Regions from separate parts of the Streptomyces sp. NPDC048171 genome, predicted to be linked through region 2. Evidence: riboswitches for the same ligand, from Rfam matches in the RefSeq annotation. Region 2 holds a riboswitch; the other holds the start of a gene.
What was found. A riboswitch is a leader RNA that binds a small molecule or an ion and turns the genes downstream of it on or off. The one in region 2 is predicted to bind thiamine pyrophosphate.
Positions count from the first base shown of each region.

Region 1: another riboswitch for thiamine pyrophosphate. It lies ahead of thiO (glycine oxidase ThiO); the one in region 2 lies ahead of thiC (phosphomethylpyrimidine synthase ThiC).

Region 1 is NZ_JBIDAU010000010.1:49,654-53,973, reverse strand. Features, by position in the region: gene ACGF3J_RS27305 (FAD-dependent oxidoreductase) at 1-1,223, opposite strand, end outside; gene ACGF3J_RS27300 (hypothetical protein) at 1,256-1,606, opposite strand; TPP riboswitch at 1,659-1,770, shown strand; gene thiO (glycine oxidase ThiO) at 1,768-2,982, shown strand; gene thiS (sulfur carrier protein ThiS) at 2,979-3,179, shown strand; gene ACGF3J_RS27285 (thiazole synthase) at 3,183-3,980, shown strand; gene pknB (Stk1 family PASTA domain-containing Ser/Thr kinase) at 4,203-4,320, shown strand, end outside.
Region 2 is NZ_JBIDAU010000005.1:124,438-140,119, reverse strand. Features, by position in the region: gene ACGF3J_RS15210 (IclR family transcriptional regulator C-terminal domain-containing protein) at 1-580, shown strand, start outside; gene ACGF3J_RS15205 (SsgA family sporulation/cell division regulator) at 679-1,116, shown strand; gene ACGF3J_RS15200 (YibE/F family protein) at 1,166-2,656, opposite strand; TPP riboswitch at 2,728-2,917, shown strand; gene thiC (phosphomethylpyrimidine synthase ThiC) at 2,910-4,703, shown strand; gene ACGF3J_RS15190 (VWA domain-containing protein) at 4,806-6,224, shown strand; gene ACGF3J_RS15185 (hypothetical protein) at 6,249-7,118, opposite strand; gene sppA (Ser/Thr/Tyr protein phosphatase SppA) at 7,301-8,407, opposite strand; gene ACGF3J_RS15175 (LacI family DNA-binding transcriptional regulator) at 8,717-9,829, opposite strand; gene hisC (histidinol-phosphate transaminase) at 10,231-11,310, shown strand; gene ACGF3J_RS15165 (cyclophilin-like fold protein) at 11,381-11,755, opposite strand; gene ACGF3J_RS15160 (cytochrome ubiquinol oxidase subunit I) at 11,966-13,471, shown strand; gene cydB (cytochrome d ubiquinol oxidase subunit II) at 13,492-14,496, shown strand; gene cydD (thiol reductant ABC exporter subunit CydD) at 14,519-15,682, shown strand, end outside.

The DNA of each region.
Region 1 (4,320 bases), on a different contig from region 2:
GGGTCCATCGCGGCGCCCGCCTGGATCAGCCGCTTCCCCTGCGCCAGGTCGCGGGGGCGGCCCACCGCGAGCAGGGCCACCAGCCGGTTCTCGCGCAGCCAGCACACCGTCCAGGCCGGGCCCGTGCGGTCCCCGCGCCACAGGACCGTGTCGGCCGCCGTGTGGTGACCGGCGTACTGGACGAAGCGGCCGAACTGCTCGGACCAGAAGTACGGCACCGGGTCGTACGCCGCCGGGGTCTCGTCGGCAGGGGCGCCGACGATGTCGGCGGCGACGGTGCGCGGGCCCTGAAGGGCGTTGTCCCAGTGGTGCACCAGCAGCCGCTCACCGTAGCGAGCGGAGGGGAAGGAGGCGCAGTCGCCGACCGCGTGCACGTCCGGCGCCGAGGTGCGCAGGAGGTCGTCGGCCAGGACCTCGCCGTGACCGCCGAGGGCGATCCCGGAGCCGGCGAGCCAAGCGGTGGAGGGGCGGGCGCCGATGCCGACGACGATCGCGTCGGCGGGCAGCCGGGTGCCGTCGTCGAGCAGGACCCGGAGGGGCTCGCCCGGGCCGCCGGGCTCGACGCGCTCCACGCGCGCGTGCGTGCGCAATGCGGCGCCCGCTTCGGCGTACCAGGCGGTCATCGGCGCGGCCACCTCGGCGGGCAGTGCGTCGGCGAGCGGCCGGTCGGCGGCCTCCACCACGGTCACCGCGCAGCCGGCCTCACGCGCGGCGGTGGCGAACTCGGCGCCGATCCAGCCGGCACCGACGACGACGATGTCGTGGCGGCGGGCGAGCACGGGGCGCAGCCGTTCGGCGTCGTCCAGGGTGCGCAGCAGGTGCACACCCGGCACGCCTTCGGTGCCGGGGAGCCGGGCCGGTTCGGCGCCGGTCGCGAGGACGAGGGCGTCGTACGGCACGGGGCCCTCGGAGGTGTCGAGGAGGTGCTCGCCGGGGCGGACGCCCAGGGCCTCGCAGCCGAGGCGCAGGGTGATGCCGAGCGCCTCGAAGTCGACGTCGAAGGCGGAGCCCTCGGCCGTGCCCAGCAGGACGGCCTTGGACAGCGGAGGCCGGTCGTAGGGCTGGTGGGGCTCCGCGCCGATCAGTGTCAGGGGGCCGGTGAAGCCCTGTTCCCGCAGGGCGACGGCAGTCTGCACGCCCGCCATGCCGGCACCCACCACGACCACGCGGCGCGCGTCGTCCGCCGCCGGTTCCGGTCCCCGCTCCCGCGTCTGCTCGCTCACCTGATCACCTTAGCCACCTGACAATTTGTCAGTCAGCGGTCGTGCACCGTGACCTGCTCCACAACGCTCGTGCCGCGGCCGGGGCGCGACTCCCACTGCCAGCTCTCCTCCAGGCGCACCCGGCCGTCCGGCAGCTCCAGCACGGTCGACACGCAGTGTCCCGACGCCGTGCTGCCGTCGGTCCTGAGCTGCACGTACCGGAAGTCGAGCCGGTCCCCCGCGCGGGTACCCACCAGGTGGCCGCGGACGACGTCGCCGCCCGCGTAGTCGGCCCAGATCGCGCCGTCCCGCTCGTGGTACGTGAACCGGGTGCGGGTGCCCACCTGGCCGGGCGCCTGGTCGGCGACGGGGGCGAGGACGAGACCGTCGAGTGAACGGGGCACGGGCGGAGGCTCCCTTACGAGTGCGAGGCGGTGCGGGCTAGGCTGGCCAACGTAAAGCACTCGCGGGAGCCCGGACGCACCGGGCTGAGAGGGAGGCTGGCGGCCTCCGACCGTACGAACCTGATCCGGGTCATGCCGGCGAAGGGAGGGGCTGGACGCCCATGCCGTCCTCATCACACGGCTCGTCGCACACCGTGCCGTCACCCACCGTGTCCCGTACGCCCGACGTCCTCGTGGTGGGCGGTGGCGTCATCGGTCTGGTCACCGCCTGGCGGGCCGCCCGGCGCGGGCTCGTCACGGCCGTCGTCGACCCCGAGCCCGGCGGCGGGGCGGCGCAGGTGGCGGCCGGGATGCTGGCCGCCGTCACGGAGCTGCACCACGGCGAGCAGACGCTGCTCTCGCTCAACCTCGCCTCGGCCCGCCGCTACCCGGAGTTCGCGGCCGAGCTGACCGACGCCACCGGCCATGACCTGGGTTATCGCCGCTGCGGCACCCTGGCCGTCGCGCTGGACGCCGACGACCGCGCCCACCTGCGCGAACTGCACGCCCTCCAGCAGCGCTCCGGCCTGGAGTCCGAGTGGCTCTCGGGACGTGAGTGCCGGCGCCTCGAGCCGATGCTCGCGCCGGGCGTGCGCGGGGGCCTGCGGGTGGACGGCGACCACCAGATCGACCCCCGGCGCCTCAGCCACGCGCTCGTGACCGCCTGTGAACGGGCGGGCGTGGTCTTCCACCGGGTGTGGGCCGACCGGCTCACCGTCGGGCCGGGCGAACGGGCCACCGGGGTCGTCACCGCCGACGGAACCTCGCTGGAGGCCGGTCAGGTGGTGCTGGCCGGGGGCAGCCTGAGCAGGCGCCTCGCGGGCGTGCCGGACGCCGTGCTGCCGCCGGTGCGGCCGGTGAAGGGGCAGGTGCTGCGGCTGACCATGCCGCGGACGCACGGGCCGCTGCTGAACCGCACGGTGCGCGCCGTGGTGCGCGGCAACCACGTCTACCTGGTGCCCCGGGAGAGCGGCGAGCTCGTCGTGGGAGCCACCAGCGAGGAGCTGGGCTGGGACACCACGGTGACCGCGGGCGGCGTGTACGAGCTGCTGCGCGACGCCCACGAGCTGGTCCCCGGCATCACCGAGCTGCCGCTGACGGAGACCCGCGCGGGCCTGCGACCCACCTCCCCCGACAACGCCCCGCTGCTCGGGCCGACCGGCCTCGACGGGCTGCTGCTGGCCACCGGGCACCACCGCAACGGCGTCCTGCTCACCCCCGTCACCGGCGACGCGATGGCGCACGCCCTGACCACCGGGGAGCTGCCGGACGAGGCCCGCCCCTTCACACCCCGGCGCTTCGACGCCGCCCCCGCACTCTCGGAGCAGTCCGCATGAACATCTCCGTCAACGGCGAGCCGCGCGAGGTGGCTCCGGGTACGGCCCTGGACGCCCTGGTGGGCACGCTCACCACCGCGCCGTCCGGAGTGGCCGCCGCCCTGAACGAAACCGTGGTCCCGCGCGCGCGGTGGTCCGCCACCGCCCTGGCCGACGGCGACCGCGTCGAGGTCCTCACCGCTGTGCAAGGAGGCTGAACCATGGCCGACGATCCCTTTGTCCTCGACGGCACGTCGTACGCGTCCCGTCTGATCATGGGTACCGGCGGGGCGCCCAGCCTTGACGTGCTGGAGCGCGCGCTGGTGGCCTCCGGGACGGAGCTGACCACGGTCGCGATGCGGCGCGTGAACGCGTCGGTGCACGGGTCCGTGCTGTCGGTGCTGGAGAAGCTCGGCATCCGCGTGCTGCCCAACACGGCCGGCTGCTTCACCGCCGGGGAGGCGGTGCTCACCGCCCGCCTCGCGCGCGAGGCGCTGGGCACGGACCTGGTCAAGCTGGAGGTCATCGCCGACGAGCGCACGCTGCTGCCGGACCCGATCGAGCTGCTGGAGGCCGCGGAGACGCTGGTCGACGACGGGTTCACGGTGCTGCCGTACACGAACGACGACCCCGTTCTCGCGCGGAAGCTGGAGGACGTGGGGTGTGCGGCGATCATGCCGCTCGGTTCGCCGATCGGGTCGGGGCTCGGGATCCGCAACCCGCACAACTTCGAGCTGATCGTGGAGCGCGCGGGGGTGCCGGTGATTCTGGACGCGGGGGCCGGTACGGCGTCGGACGTGGCGCTGGCGATGGAGCTGGGGTGCGCGGGTGTGATGCTGGCCTCCGCGGTCACGCGGGCGCAGGAGCCGGTGCTGATGGCTTCCGCCATGCGTGCGGGTGTCGAGGCCGGGCGGTTGGCGCGGCTTGCGGGACGGATGCCGCGGCGGCACTTCGCCGAGGCGTCCTCTCCTGCGGAGGGCCTGGCTGAGCTTGATCCGGAGCGGCCCGCCTTTCAGTGAGGCTGCGCTGCTCCGAGGGTCTTCTCCCACGCGCGCACCACCCGTTTCCAGTCGGACAAGAGGCCCGGCTCTCCCGTGGGGGTGACTCGCCGTCGGCCGCTCACCGTGCGTGGGTGGGGGCTCACCCGGTGCGTGTCACGTGCGTCACAGGTGCGCTGCAGTACCGCCCCGGCGGCGGTCGGCGAGCGCGGGGTGTCGGTCGTGGCTCGTACACTCGCCTGCGTGGACACGACCCTTCAGGACCCTCTCGTCGGGCAGGTGCTCGACGGCCGGTACCGCGTCGAGGCGCGGATCGCGGTCGGCGGGATGGCCACGGTCTACCGGGCCGTGGACACCCGCC
Region 2 (15,682 bases):
GGAGAAGGGGCTGTTCTTCCTCGGCGACGCCGCCGAGCGGCTGGGCAGCAGCGGGGCCGCGCAGAAACGTCGCAGCACCGTGGTCGACGCGCTCGCGCAGGTGCGCGACGCGATCGGCGCCCCCGTGTACTACGCCATGTACCGCGACGGCGAGATCGAGGTCATGTGCGTCTCCGACACCCCGGGCAACCCGGCCGTCGAGGAGTGGGCGGACTTCCGCGAGACCGGGCACGCGCACGCCCTCGGGCAGTGTCTGCTGTCGCAACTGGACGAGGACGCCCGTCGGGACCACCTGAACCGCTACTCGGTGCAGTCGCTCACGCCGTACACGGTCCGTGATGGCAATGCCCTGCTGAGACGCCTGGAACGCATCCGGCGGACGTCTCCGGTGACCGAACGCCAGGCGTACGCCCTGGGGACGGTGTGCGCCGCGATCCCCATCACCGTCGGCACCACGGTGGCCACGATGGCCGTCTCCCTGCCCCTTCACCAGGCCGACCGGCTGCTGTCGGCCGCCGAGCGGCTGCAGGACGAAGTGGGTCGGCTCCTGGGGTCACTCGCGATCTCTATCAGTATCTGAAAACTCACTCCTTGTGATCTGGTGTGTACGTTGAGCAAGATGCCATCAGTGTTAGAGGTTTGATTCCCGGACAGTCGACGGCGAATGACGGGTGTGCGATGGGCGAGTCCGTACAGGCAGAGGTCATGATGAGCTTTCTCGTGTCCGAGGAGCTCTCGTTCCGCATCCCGGTGGAGCTGCGCTACGCGACCTGTGATCCCTATGCCGTGCGGTTGACCTTCCACCTTCCCGGGGACGCCCCGGTGACCTGGGCCTTCGGCCGGGAGCTACTGGTCGACGGTGTGGGCCGGCCGTGCGGTGACGGGGACGTGCGCATCGCACCGGTCGAGCCGGAGCCGCTGGCCGAGGTGCTGATCCGCCTCCAGGTCGGCGCCGACCAGGCACTGTTCCGTTCCTCGGCGGCGCCCCTGGTGGCGTTCCTCGACCGCACCGACAAGCTGGTGCCCCTGGGTCAGGAGGGCGCGCTCGCGGACTTCGACACCCACCTCGACGAGGCGCTGGACCGCATCCTGGCGGAGGAGCAGAGCGCGGGCTGAACCGTTACGGCAGGCGCGGAGCGGGCGTAATGCTTCGCCCTCGGGCGCGTCAGCGCTTGCGGCGACGGCCGCGTCCGCCGCGTACGGGGGCCGTGTCCCCGCCCGGCGTCGCCCCGGCGGACCGCTCGGCCGTCCGGTCGGCCGAGACGACAAGCGCGGCGAGGGCCGTGGTGACCGGCACGGACGCCACCAGGCCGATCGAGCCGACCAACGTGCGCACGATCTCCTCGGCGACCAACTCACTGTTGGCGACCGTCCCCACCCCGCTCTGCGCGATCGAGAACAGCAGGAGCAGGGGCAGCGCGGCGCCCGCGTAGGCGAGCACGAGCGTGTTGACGACCGAGGCGATGTGGTCGCGGCCGATGCGGATGCCCGCGCGGTACAGCCCGCGCCAGCCCATCGTCGGGTTGGCCTCGTGCAGTTCCCAGACCGCTGACGTCTGGGTGACCGTCACGTCGTCGAGGACACCGAGCGAACCGATGATGACGCCGGCGAGCAGCAGACCGCTCATGTCGATCGACGGATACAGGCCGTGGATGAGGCCGGTGTTGTCGTCCGTGTTCCCGGTCAGCGCCGCCCAGCCGATGAACAGCGACCCGAGAACGCCGATCAGCAACAGGGAGATCAGCGTGCCGAGCACCGCCACGGACGTGCGTGCGGAGAGGCCATGACACAGATACAGCGCGATCAGCATGATGGCGCTGGACCCGATCACCGCGACGAGCAGCGGGTTCGAACCCTGGAGGATCGCGGGGAGGATGAAGAAGTTCAGCAGCAGGAAACTGATGGCCAGGGAGATCAGCGCCATCAGGCCCCGCAGCCTTCCGACGACCACCACGGCCAGCGCGAAGATGCCGGCGAGCAGGGTGAGGGGGAGCCGGCGGTTGATGTCGGTCACCGAGTACTGCAGGTCCCGCGGTGCGGAGGGCTCGTAGGCGACCACGACCTCCTGGCCCTCGTGCAACTGCCGCGACTGGTCCGGCTGCACGACCTCCTCGAACGTGCGGCCCTTGTCCTTGCCGCTGTCCACGCGGATCGTCGCCCGCTTGCACTCGCCGTTCGCCTGCTGCAACGCGGAGGAGCCCTCGGCGGTGGAGGTGTCGCCGGTGGGGGTGGAGCCCGAGGCGTTGACGGACTGGCAGCTCAGTTCCACCACCTTGGTCACGGTGGCCTGCTGCGTCTGGCGGTCGAAGCCGACGCCGGTGCGCTCGTGCGCCGGCGCGCCGCCCGGCCACAGGACGGCGAGCCCGACCAGGACTGCCGCGGCGAACGGGATCAGGATCGCGGCGATGACCTTCCGCAGATGCCGGGAGACGGGTGCCGCGGGACCATGACTGTGAGAGTGCCCGTGGCCTCCTCCCTCCCCGTGCCCGTGACCCCCGCCCGCTCCGTGCCCGTGGCCCCCGCCCGCTCCGTGCCCGTGGCCGCCGCCACCGGGACCGCGTCCGTGGTCGGCGGCTCCACGGTCGACGCCCTCATCGGCGTGCGGTCCGCGGCGGGGATCGTGCGGCGGAAAGGGGGGATGCTGCGGTGTGGTCACCGACCGATCATCGCAAGAACAAGGGGGGCCCTCTGTTCACCGCGCCCGAATGGGCGTTAGCGTGGAGCCACCTTTGTACACGCGGGAGCTCGGAGCACCGGGCTGAGAGGGCGCTGACCTCCGTCCCAGCGATGTTTCACGGGAAACATCACCGAAGTCGAGTGATGTATCCCACGAAGCATCGGCGGACGGAATCCGCTGCGTCGACCGCCGAACCTGTTACCGGGTAATGCCGGCGTAGGGAGTAGGTCTCATGACCATCAAGGACGCACGCACGCCTGCCTCCACGCAGAACTCCTCCCAGGAGGAGACCGCGGAGGCCGGGAAGTCCATCGGCTGGCACAAGGCGTACGTCGAGGGCTCGCGCCCCGATCTGCGGGTGCCGGTCCGTCAGGTGCACCTCACCAACGGACAGTCGGTCACGCTGTACGACACCTCCGGCCCGTACACCGATCCGCTCGTCGACACCGACGTCCGCAGGGGACTGGCGCCGCTTCGGGAGAACTGGATCATCGCCCGCGGTGACACCGAGGAGTACGCGGGCCGTCCCGTCCGTCCCGAGGACGACGGCATCAAGCACACCTCGCCGCGCGGCGGGCTGCGCAACCTCGACGCCGTCTTCCCCGGAAGGCCGCGCCAGCCCCGCCGGGGCCGGGGCGGCACCGCGGTGACACAGCTCGCGTATGCCCGCCGGGGCGAGATCACGCCCGAGATGGAGTACGTGGCCGTCCGGGAGAACGTCGCGCCGGAGGTCGTCCGCGAGGAGATCGCGGCAGGCCGTGCCGTACTGCCGGCCAACGTCAACCACCCCGAGATCGAGCCGATGATCATCGGTAAGCGGTTCCTGGTGAAGGTCAACGCCAACATCGGCAACTCGGCGGTGACATCCTCCATCGAGGAGGAGGTCGACAAGATGACCTGGGCGACCCGGTGGGGCGCCGACACGGTCATGGACCTCTCCACCGGCCGCAACATCCACACCACCCGCGAGTGGGTTCTGCGCAACTCCCCCGTCCCCATCGGGACCGTGCCGCTCTACCAAGCCCTGGAGAAGGTCGACGGCCGGGCCGAGGAGCTGACCTGGGAGGTCTACAAGGACACCGTGATCGAACAGGCCGAGCAGGGCGTGGACTACATGACGGTCCACGCGGGCGTTCGCCTGGCGTACGTGCCGCTGACCGCCAACCGCAAGACCGGCATCGTCTCGCGCGGCGGCTCGATCATGGCGGCGTGGTGCCTGGCGCACCACCGGGAGTCGTTCCTGTACGAGAACTTCGAGGAACTCTGCGAGATCCTCGCCGCGTACGACGTCACGTACTCCCTCGGCGACGGACTGCGGCCGGGCTCCATCGCGGACGCCAACGACGAGGCGCAGTTCGCCGAGTTGCGCACCCTCGGGGAACTCAACCGGACCGCCAAGCGTTTGAACGTTCAGACCATGATCGAGGGCCCGGGACACGTCCCGATGCACAAGATCAAGGACAACATCGACCTTCAGCAGGAGATCTGCGATGAAGCTCCGTTCTATACGCTCGGCCCGCTGACCACGGACGTCGCGCCGGCGTACGACCACATCACCTCCGGCATCGGTGCCGCGATGATCGCCTGGTGGGGCACGGCAATGCTCTGCTACGTCACGCCCAAGGAGCACCTGGGCCTGCCCAACCGTGACGACGTCAAGACCGGCGTCATCACCTACAAGATCGCCGCCCATGCCGCCGACCTCGCCAAGGGTCACCCAGGTGCGCAGGAGTGGGACGACGCGCTGTCCGACGCGCGTTTCGAGTTCCGGTGGGAGGACCAGTTCAACCTGGCCCTCGACCCGGACACGGCACGGGAGTTCCACGACGAGACCCTGCCGGCCGAGCCCGCCAAGACGGCCCACTTCTGCTCGATGTGCGGGCCGAAGTTCTGCTCCATGAAGATCTCGCACGACATCCGACGCGAGCACGGAGGGAGCCAGGCCGAGATCGAGGAGGGCATGGTCCAGAAGTCGAAGGAGTTCGCGGCCGCCGGCAATCGCGTGTATCTGCCGATCGCGGACTGACGTCCCCGCATGCCGCTCCGTGCCGCGTAGTGCGGTGGGGAGGGGGCAGACCGTGGGTCCGTCCTCTCCCCGCCGAGGGGTCCGTCTCGGCAGACTGGGGGCATGACAGCCACCTCCCTGAGCAAGGGCGCCAACCTCGCCGTCGACTCCCCCGCGGTGCGGATCGAACTCGCCTGGGCCGCAGGGCCCGGGGTTCCCGAGATCGACGCCTCCGCGCTGCTGCTCACCTCGGCCGGACGGGTGCGGGACGACGGTGACTTCGTCTTCTACAACCAGCCCCGGCACGCGTCCGGCGCGGTGGGGCACCTGGGCAAGCGGGGCGGATCCGGCGCGCCCGCGGGTGTCACCACCGACTCGGTCGAGGTGGACCTGGTCTCGGTGGAGCCGGCCGTCGAACGCATCGTGCTGTGCGCCTCGGCGGACGGCGGGACGTTCGGCCGGGTACCGGGGCTGTCGATGCGGTTGCTGGACGCCGCTTCCGGCACCGAGCTGGCCCGGTTCGACATGACCGCCGGGACGGAGACCGCCCTGGTCGGCGGCGAGCTGTACCGGCGGCAGGGGAAGTGGAAGTTCCGCGCGGTCGGGCAGGGATACGCCGCCGGACTCGCGGGGCTCGCCACCGACTTCGGCATCACCGTGGACGACGACACTCCCCCGACGCCGACGCCGACGCCGACGCCGACGCCGACGCCGACGCCGACGCCGACGCCGCCCCCTCAGCCCCTGTCCCCACCGGTGACCGCATCCGCGGGGCGGAGCCGCCTCACCAAGGGCGAGGAGCAGCTGCCCGTGGACATGCGCAAGCGGCTGTCCCTCCGCAAGGAGCAGGTCGCCGTCAGCCTGCGCAAGCACGGCGCGGACAACGTCACCGCGCGCGTCATCCTCGTACTGGACGCCTCCGGTTCCATGTCGTTCCTCTACTCCAAGGGCGTCGTGGCGGACGTCGTGGAGCGGATGGCCGCCGTCGCCGCGCAGTTGGACGACGACGGCGAGATGCAGGCATGGACCTTCGCCTCGAACCCGGCGCGCCTTCCCGACCTGCGCCTGGGCGAACTGCCCGAGTGGCTGCGGCTGCACGTACGCGTGGGGGAGATCAGCCTCTTCCGCCGCGGCCGGAAGAAGGGCCTGGACCCCCGGCAGGTCGACATGCGGGCGGTCGGGATCCAGAACGAGGAGCAGAAGGTGATCGCCCAGGTCCGTGCCTTCGTCCGGGAGAATCCGGCAACGGTTCCGACCCTGGTCCTGTTCTTCTCCGACGGCGGTGTCTACCGCGACGCCGAGATCGAGCGGGAGCTGCGAGAGGCGGTGGAGGAGCCGGTCTTCTGGCAGTTCGTGGGGCTCGGCCGGGCCAAGTACGGCGTGCTGGAGCGTTTCGACACCCTGACGGGCCGCTGCGTCGACAACGTCGGCTTCTTCGCCGTGGACGACATCGCCACCGTGCCGGACCCGGAGCTCTACGACCGCCTGCTGTCCGAGTTTCCGTCCTGGATCACAGCCGCCGGCCGGGCGGGCATCCTCTGACGCGCCGCCCGCCCGGACCGGTGGCTACTCGGGCCGGTGTTCCGGACCCCCGAAGTCGGGGCTGCTGTAGTCCGGGCTGGAGTAGCTCGGACGGTGACCGGTCTCGGGGCCGCCGTCGGGACTGGTGAACCCGGGCCGGCCGTATCCGAGGTGCGGCATGCGGCTGCTCGGGGCCTTGGGTCCCGTGCGGTGCAGTGCCGCCGTGCCCGGGTTGCCGAGCGCCTCCTGCAGGAAGGGCAGGATGCCGCGTTCCAGCAGGGCGTCGTGCCAGGCGTCCCTGGCCCGGGCCACTTCCTCGTCGAGTACGCCGTAGGAGCCGGACTCGGCGGACGGCCGGTTGCGCAGCGCGGTGATCAGCAGTCCCACCGCGGCGACGAGGATCGCCACCGCGGTCACGGCGCCGAACATCCAACCCGTGGTGAGCATGGTCTGCGCGAAGGCCTGCTCCGGATCCAGCATCTTCAGGATGTAGCCGACGAGCAGGAAGATCGCCGCGGCGGTGCCGGCCAGGACGGGTGCCAGGACGGCGACGACGGCGACGGCCCCCGCACCGGTCGCCTCGGCCACCTCCCCCATGGTGGCGGCGAGTCCCACCGCGTTGCTGCCCTGCTCCTCGGAGCCGGACTCGCGCGTGGCGGGCGCCGTGGCGGACGGCGCGGGGTGGCGCAGTTCCTCGCGGGCCTTCACGTAGTGCTGGTACTCGGTGGTGGCCGCCGCCGTGATGAGGGCGGTCGCGTTGAGTGCCATGGTGCGCAGTTGTTCGGAGTTGAGCCGCTGTCCGACAGCGGCCAGTTCCGGGCGGTGTGGTGCGGAGCGCAGCGCCTCGTCGAGGATCCGCTCGTACTCTTGGCGGTCCTCGTTGGACAGGTGCTGCGGAACGCTGTTCATGTGCATCCCCCGATGCTCCGTAGGGCTTGGGGCTCGCATGCCAACGAGCCGTCGGGCAGAAACGGAGGGGAGCCTGCTACGGATAAGCCGATGGTAGAGCGGTGACGGTGGAGGGTGACAGGGGGTTTCCAGAAATTGGGTGCCGTCCCGTACGGGTCCCGCCGTCGAAACGCTCGTCCGCTGAACGGTCAGACGTCCAGCGGAAGTTGCTGGACCAGCAGCTTTCCGGCCATGGTCACGCCGCCGTCCATCGCGATGGCCAGCCCGTCCGCGTAGACGTGGGGTCCCTCGACCGCCGTACGGGTGTCGTCCTCGCCGTCCTCGGAGCCGACCTCGCCCAGCAGGTAGGGGATGGGGCTGTGTCCGTGAACGATCCGGGTGCCGCCGTACGTATCCAGCAGTGAGCGCACGGCCTCGGCGCCGCCCTCGTCGCGGAAGGAGAAGCGCTTGGTGAACTTGCGGAACAGGTCCCAGACCTCTTCCGCGTCGTTACGGGTGAGGGTCTCGCGGACGGTGTCGTTGACCTCTTCGATGGAGCGGCCGTAGTCGAGGTAGGTGGTGGTGTCGGAGTGGACCAGGAGGTGGTCGTCGACCTCTTCGAGGGCGTCGAGGCGGGCCATCCACTGCAGGTGGTGGTCCTGGAGGCGGTCCATGTCGGTCTTCTGGCCACCGTTCAGCAGCCAGGCCGCCTGGAAGGTGGCGGTGCCGGCACCGGAGTTGACCGGCGTGTCGCCGAACCGCTTGGCGCCGAGCAGCAGCAGCTCGTGGTTGCCCATCAGCGCCTTGCAGTAGCCGCCGGCCGCGGCGGCCTCGGCGGACAGCCGCATCACCAGGTCGATGACGCCGATGCCGTCCGGGCCGCGGTCCGTGAAGTCGCCGAGGAACCACAGACGTGAGGTGCCCGCGCACCACTGGCCGTCGGCGTCGACGAGGCCCTTCTCGCGCAGCGCGGCGAGCAGCTCGTCGAGGTAGCCGTGCACGTCGCCCACGACGAACAGCGGCCCCTGACCGGTGACGGGCTGCCCCACCTGGATCGGCTCGGGGTCGACGGGCACCTGAACCGTGTCACCCCGGCGGATGACGGGCAGATCCCGCTGCGTGGGCGTGTACCCCTCCGGGTAGGGCTCCTCGGACCCCTCCTCGGAGGGCGGCGCGGACTCGCCCGCCTGTGTGCCGGGGCCGGCATACGGAGCGGTCTCGTGGACGTAAGCGGGCACCCGGAAGTCGCGCACCGTCGCGGTCCGCTCCACCTCGGGTCCCTGACCGGCCCCCTGAGTCATTGACCCCTCCACCATCGCGCCGCATCTGCACCGCTTCGGACTGCCTGGTCGCAGCGGCCCGCGGTGTGTGGGCCCATCATAGGAATGCGGATCGCGCTGTGTGATGACCCAGGGGTGGTGAATCAGAACAGGACTCCGGTTCACCGCGGCTTTCGCCCCGATTGGGCCGGTCTTCGCCCGTCCGTGAATGCCGTCCGGCCGTGGTGCGGGCGTGCCGGGTGTGGCGTTCGCCGCCTTTCGCGCGCCCCGTGCGCCGCCCCTTTGCGCCCCGTTTCGGACCGGGGCGCGCCGCCGCACGCGCCGAGCGCGTGGACCGGCGCGCTCCTAGTCGCTCTCCGGTGATCGCGGCGGGCTGACCGTCGTCCGGGGCGGGCGGCGCTGCGAGGACGTGCGCACGATCAGTTCGGTCGGTATGACCTGCTCGACCGGCTGGTCCGAGTGCAGCCCCTCGATCGCGTCGATCAGCACCTGGATCACGGCCGTACCGATGCGGCGGGGTTTGAGCGAGAGGGTGGTGATGGGCGGCTCGGTGCTGGCGTACACGGTGGACTCGCTGCAGCAGACCAGCAGCAGGTCCTCGGGGACGCGCAGTCCGTAGCGGCGGGCGGCGGCGAGGAGGTCGGTCCCGTTCGGGTCGAACAGGCCGTAGACCGCGTCGGGCCGGTCGGGGCGGGCCAGCAGCCGGTCGGCGGCGACCGCGCCGGCGCACGGGTCGTGGGCGGGGTAGGCCTCGTAGACCGGGTCCTGCCCGACGCGCTCGCACCAGCGCAGGTAGGCGGTGGTGGACAGATGGGTGTACGTGTCCGTCGTGGTGCCGGTGAGCAGGCCGATCCTGCGGGCGCCGGCGTCGGCGAGGTGGTCGAGGATGCCGAGGACGGCCGCCTCGTGGTCGTTGTCCACCCACGCCGTGACGGGGAGCGTGCCGGCCGGGCGGCCGTCGGAGACGACTGGTAAGCCCTGGCGGACCAGCTCGGTGACGACCGGGTCGTGGTCCGAGGGGTCGATGACGACCGTCCCGTCGAGTGCGACGTTGGACCACACGTCGTGGCGGGAGGTCGCGGGGAGGATCACGAGGGCGTAGCCGCGGGCGAGCGCGGCGGAGGTGGCGGCGCGCGCCATCTCCGCGAAGTACGCGAACTCGGTGAAGGTGAAAGGTTCATCCCCGTACGTCGTCACGGTCAGGCCGATGAGTCCGGACTTTCCGGTGCGGAGCGTGCGGGCGGCGGCCGAGGGCCGGTAGCCCAGACGGTCGGCGACCTCGCGCACATGGCGCCGGGTGGCATCCGGGAGTCTGCCCTTGCCGTTGAGTGCGTCGGAGACGGTAGTGATGGATACTCCGGCGGCGGCGGCCACGTCCCTGATGCCCGCCCGGCCCGGCCGGCTGCCTCGACGTGAGGTTTCCGCGCGGCTCACCTGGTGCTTCCCTGCTGCTGTCATGGCGAGCCGATAGTAGGGCTCATGGGGTGGGGTAGGGCGGACGCATATGCACGCGTTGACAGTCACGTTTCTGCATGATCATTAACGCGGAACAGCCTTGGAAAGCAAGCTAGTTGGACCCGGTCATGCCAGTACCTGGTGTGCCGACCACTGAGGGCCTGCCATGGGGCGGATGTTGCGAAGAGGTCTCAACTCACCTGCACGGGGGATGCGCGCCACGGCGCAAGCCACCGGCGCGTAGATATATGTGTGGCGCGCCCCCCGAAACGTGCGCCTTCGTGCCCTGATGCCCCTGTTGCCAGTGTGACGGAGGAGGTCTGGCCTCACCTATACGCAGCGGCGGCGAATCCTCATAAGGTGAGAAGTATTCGATGCCGGTGGTGGTCACGAGGAGGACTGCGGTGAGCGAGACGAGCCCCAAGCTGCGCGCCGAGCTGGAGGGAATTCCCACCTACAAGCCGGGCAAGCCCGCCGCGGCCGACGGCCCGGTGGCCTACAAGCTGTCCTCCAACGAGAACCCCTATCCGCCCCTGCCGGGTGTCATGGAGTCGGTGACGGCCGCCGCCGCGTCCTTCAACCGGTACCCGGACATGGCCTGTACGTCCCTGATGAGCGAGCTGTCGGACCGCTTCGGCGTGCCCCTCACCCACCTGGCCACCGGCACCGGGTCCGTCGGCGTGGCGCAGCAGCTGATCCAGGCGACCTCGGGCCCGGGCGACGAGGTGATCTACGCCTGGCGATCCTTCGAGGCGTACCCGATCATCACCCAGATCAGCGGCGCGACGTCCGTGAAGGTCCCGCTGACCCCGGGCGACGTGCACGACCTGGACGCGATGGCGGACGCGATCACCGACCGGACCCGGCTGATCTTCGTCTGCAACCCCAACAACCCGACCGGCACGGTGGTCCGGCGGGCCGAGCTGGAGCGCTTCCTCGACCGGGCGCCGAGCGATGTGCTGGTGGTCCTGGACGAGGCGTACCGCGAGTTCATCCGCGACCCCGAGGTGCCGGACGGCGTCGAGATCTACCGGAAGCGGCCCAACGTCTGCGTCCTGCGCACCTTCTCCAAGGCGTACGGCCTCGCGGGGCTGCGGGTCGGTTTCGCGATCGCGCACGAGCCGGTGGCGGCGGCGCTGCGCAAGACGGCGGTGCCCTTCGGGGTCAGCCAGATCGCGCAGGAGGCGGCGATCGCCTCGCTACGGGCCGAGGACGAGCTGATCGGACGGGTCGGGTCGCTGGTGTGCGAGCGCACGCGCGTGGTCGACGGGCTGCGCTCACAGGGCTGGACGGTGCCGGAGACCCAGGCCAACTTCGTGTGGCTGCGGCTGGGGGAGAGCACGGTCGCCTTCGCGAGCGCGTGCGAGCAGGCCGGCGCGGTCGTCCGACCGTTCCCGGGCGAGGGTGTGCGGGTCACGGTCGGAGAGAGCGAGGCGAACGACATCTTCCTGAAGGTGTCGGAAGCGTTCCGCAAGGAGCTGTAGGCCGGAGGGAGCCGCAGGTCAGGCGGCGGGCCGGGGCGCCCCTGTCAGGCGGCGGACCGGGACACGACCGTCAGGTGTCGACGCGCTCGACGCGTACCGGGTCGCCGTCGCGCACCGTCGCCAGCAGGCGCGGATCTCCGTCGAGACGGCCCATGACATTGCACGGACTCGCGAGGCGGCACTCGTCGCCTCGCGAGATCGGCGTCGGTCCGTAGGGGAGGGCCAGGGCGTCCCCGTCGGTCCAGAAGGCGACCGTGCCCGGCTCGACGACCTCCCGGGCGTCCGTTTCACGTGAAACCGACACACCTGTGTCGAAGTACACCTCCTCGCCCCAGGTGTGGGCGGAGGCGGTGAGCGGCAGGGCCTTGAGAAGCGCCTGCGTGGTGGGTGTGTCGTCGAGTGCCGCGGTGAGGTGTCCCGCCGGCCATGAGATCCGAATCTGCATGCGGCGGATTCAACAATATGTTGAAGCCCCTGCCAAGGGGTTGACGTCACAGGGGACCCCCCTTCCGATGCCGAAAAGCAGTAGGTCATAATTGCTTGTGAATGTGAACGCGTTCACAAGCGTGTCCCGGTAACGCCCGCGTTGGGTGTGGCAAACACGTTCAAAACGCCGCTGACCACGGCGATGTGGCGAGGTAAGGAGAGTGACGACGTGGACATGGCTCTGGCGCCGGAGACCCTGGCGCGGTGGCAGTTCGGCATCACGACCGTCTACCACTTCCTGTTCGTCCCGCTGACGATCTCACTGGCCGCCCTGACGGCCGGGCTGCAGACCGCATGGGTCCGCACGGAGAAGGAGAAGTACCTCAGGGCGACCAAGTTCTGGGGCAAGCTCTTCCTGATCAACATCGCCATGGGTGTCGTCACCGGCATCGTGCAGGAGTTCCAGTTCGGCATGAACTGGTCCGACTACTCGCGCTTCGTCGGTGACGTCTTCGGCGCCCCGCTCGCCTTCGAGGCGCTGATCGCCTTCTTCTTCGAGTCCACCTTCATCGGCCTGTGGATCTTCGGGTGGGACAAGCTGCCCAAGAAGATCCACCTGGCCTGCATCTGGATGGTCTCGATCGGCACCCTGCTGTCGGCGTACTTCATCCTCGCGGCCAACTCCTGGATGCAGCACCCCGTCGGCTACCGGATCAACGAGGAGAAGGGCCGCGCCGAACTCACCGACTTCTGGCAGGTCCTCACCCAGAACACCACCCTCAACCAGGTCTTCCACAGCTTCTCGGCGGCCTTCCTGACGGGCGGTGCCTTCATGGTCGGCATCGCCGCCTTCCACCTGATGCGCAAGAAGCACATCCCGGTGATGCGGACCTCGCTGCGGCTCGGCCTGGTCACCCTGGCGGTCGGCGGCGTGCTCACCGCGGTCAGCGGCGACACCCTCGGCAAGGTCATGTACGAGCAGCAGCCGATGAAGATGGCCGCCGCCGAGGCCCTGTGGGACGGCGAGAAGCCGGCGCCCTTCTCGGTGTTCGCCTACGGGGACGTCGACAAGGGGCACAACAAGGTCGCCCTGGAGATCCCCGGACTGCTGTCCTTCCTGGCGCACAGCGACTTCGAGTCCTACGTGCCCGGCATCAACGACACCAACAAGGCCCTCCAGGAGAAGTACGGCCCCGGTGACTACAAGCCCATCGTCCCCGTCGCCTACTGGGGCTTCCGGTGGATGATCGGCTTCGGCATGGCGTCCTTCTCCCTCGGCCTGCTGGGCCTGTGGCTGACCCGTAAGAGGTTCCTGCTGCCGGCCCCGCTGCGCACCGGCGAGGACGAAGTGCCGCATCTGGTCCTGCTGAGGAAGCCGCTCGGGGCGAGGCTCACCCGGTGGTACTGGCTGCTGGCGGTATGGACGATGGCCTTCCCGCTGATCGCCAACTCGTGGGGCTGGATCTTCACCGAGATGGGCCGCCAGCCCTGGGTGGTCTACGGCGTGATGCAGACCCGGGACGCGGTCTCCCCCGGTGTCTCGACGGCCGAGGTCATCACCTCGATGACCGTCTTCACCCTGCTCTACGCCGTCCTGGCCGTGATCGAGGTCAAGCTGCTGGTGAAGTACGTCAAGGCCGGCCCGCCCGAGCTGTCCGAGGCCGACCTCAACCCGCCCAAGAAGATCGGCGGCGACCTCCGTGACGCCGACAAGCCGATGGCCTTCTCGTACTAGGCCGAGGGAGCTGCACAGTCATGGAACTGCACGACGTCTGGTTCGTACTGATCGCCGTCCTGTGGACCGGCTACTTCTTCCTGGAGGGCTTCGACTTCGGGGTCGGCGTGCTCACCAAGCTGCTCGCCCGGAACCGGCCCGAGAAGCGGGTGCTGATCAACACCATCGGCCCCGTGTGGGACGGCAACGAGGTGTGGCTGCTGACGGCCGGCGGCGCCACCTTCGCCGCCTTTCCCGAGTGGTACGCCACGCTCTTCTCCGGCTTCTACCTGCCGCTGCTGGTCATCCTGGTCTGCCTGATCGTCCGGGGTGTCGCCTTCGAGTACCGGGTGAAGCGCCCCGAGGAGAGCTGGCAGCGCAACTGGGAGACCGCGATCTTCTGGACCTCGCTGATCCCGGCGTTCCTGTGGGGCGTGGCCTTCGGCAACATCGTCCACGGCGTGAAGATCGACCGGGACCTGGAGTACGTCGGCACCGTCTGGGAGCTGCTCAACCCGTACGCGCTGCTGGGCGGACTGGTCACGCTGACCCTGTTCACCTTCCACGGAACGGTGTTCACCGCCCTCAAGACCGTCGGTGAGATCCGAGAGCGCGCACGGGTCCTGGCGCTGCGGGTCGGGCTGGTCACGGCCGTGCTGGCCCTGGTCTTCCTGGTCTGGACGCAGACCCACAGCGGGAACGGCAAGAGCCTGGTCGCCCTCGTGGTGGCCGTCGCCGCTCTGGTCGCGGCCCTGGTGGCGAACCAGGCCGGGCGTGAGGGCTGGTCGTTCGCGCTCTCCGGCGGCACCATCGTCGCCGCCGTGGCGATGCTCTTCCTGACGCTCTTCCCGAATGTCATGCCGTCCACGCTCAACCCGGACTGGAGCCTCACCGTCACCAACGCGTCCTCGAGCGCCTACACGCTGAAGATCATGACCTGGCTGGCCGTGATCGCCACACCGGTCGTCCTGCTCTACCAGGGCTGGACGTACTGGGTGTTCCGCAAGCGCATCGGCACCCAGCACCTCGCCGACGCCAAGCACTGAGTGCCGGGGAGGTCTGTTTCACGTGAAACCCATCGATCCACGCCTTCTGCGGTACGCCCGCGCCACCCGGCTCTTCCTCACGGCCGTCGTCGTCCTCGGAGCCGTCGGGGCGGGACTGCTCGTCGCGCAGGCGATGCTCATCGCCGAGGTGGTGGTGGGCGCCTTCCAGCACTCCATGACCGCCGCCGAACTCCGCACCCCTCTGCTCCTGCTGGTCGCCGTGGCCTGTGGGCGCGCGCTGGTCGGCTGGCTCACCGAACTGGCCGCCCACCGGGCGAGCGCGGCGGTGAAGTCGGAGCTGCGGGGCCGGCTGCTGGAGCGGGCCACGGCGCTCGGCCGGCTGAGCGGACAGCGGACCGGCTCGCTGGTCGCCCTGGCCACCCGCGGCGTCGACGTCCTCGACGACTACTTCGCGCGCTATCTGCCGCAGTTGGGCCTCGCGGTGGTCGTACCCGTGGCGGTGCTGGCCCGCATCGTCACCGAGGACTGGGTCTCGGCGGCCATCATCGTCGGGACCCTGCCGCTCATCCCGGTCTTCATGGTGCTGATCGGCTGGGCCACCCAGTCCCGGATGGACCGTCAGTGGCGACTGCTGTCCCGGCTGTCCGGGCACTTCCTGGACGTGGTCGCGGGACTGCCGACGCTGAAGGTCTTCGGACGGGCCAAGGCCCAGGCCGAGTCGATCAAGCGCATCACTGGTGAGTACCGGCAGGCGACCATGCGCACGCTGCGGATCGCCTTCCTGTCGTCCTTCGCGCTGGAACTGCTCGCCACCCTGTCCGTGGCCCTGGTGGCGGTCACCATCGGCATGCGGCTCGTCCACGGGGACATGGCCCTGTACGACGGCCTGGTCGTCCTCGTCCTCGCGCCCGAGGCCTACCTGCCGCTGCGGCAGGTGGGGGCGCAGTACCACGCGGCCGCCGAGGGGCTCGCCGCCGCCGAGGAGATCTTCGAGGTCCTGGAACGCCCCGTACCGGCATCCGGGAACACCCCGGTTCCGGCCCACGGCGCCCTCGCCTTCGAGGACGTCACGGTCCGCTACCCCGGACGCTCCGTGGACGCCGTCACGGACGTGAGCCTCACCGTCGAGCCCGGAGAGACGGTCGCACTCGTCGGCCCGAGCGGAGCGGGCAAGTCGACGCTGGTCAACGCCCTCCTCGGTTTCGTGACCCCGAGCGCGGGGCGG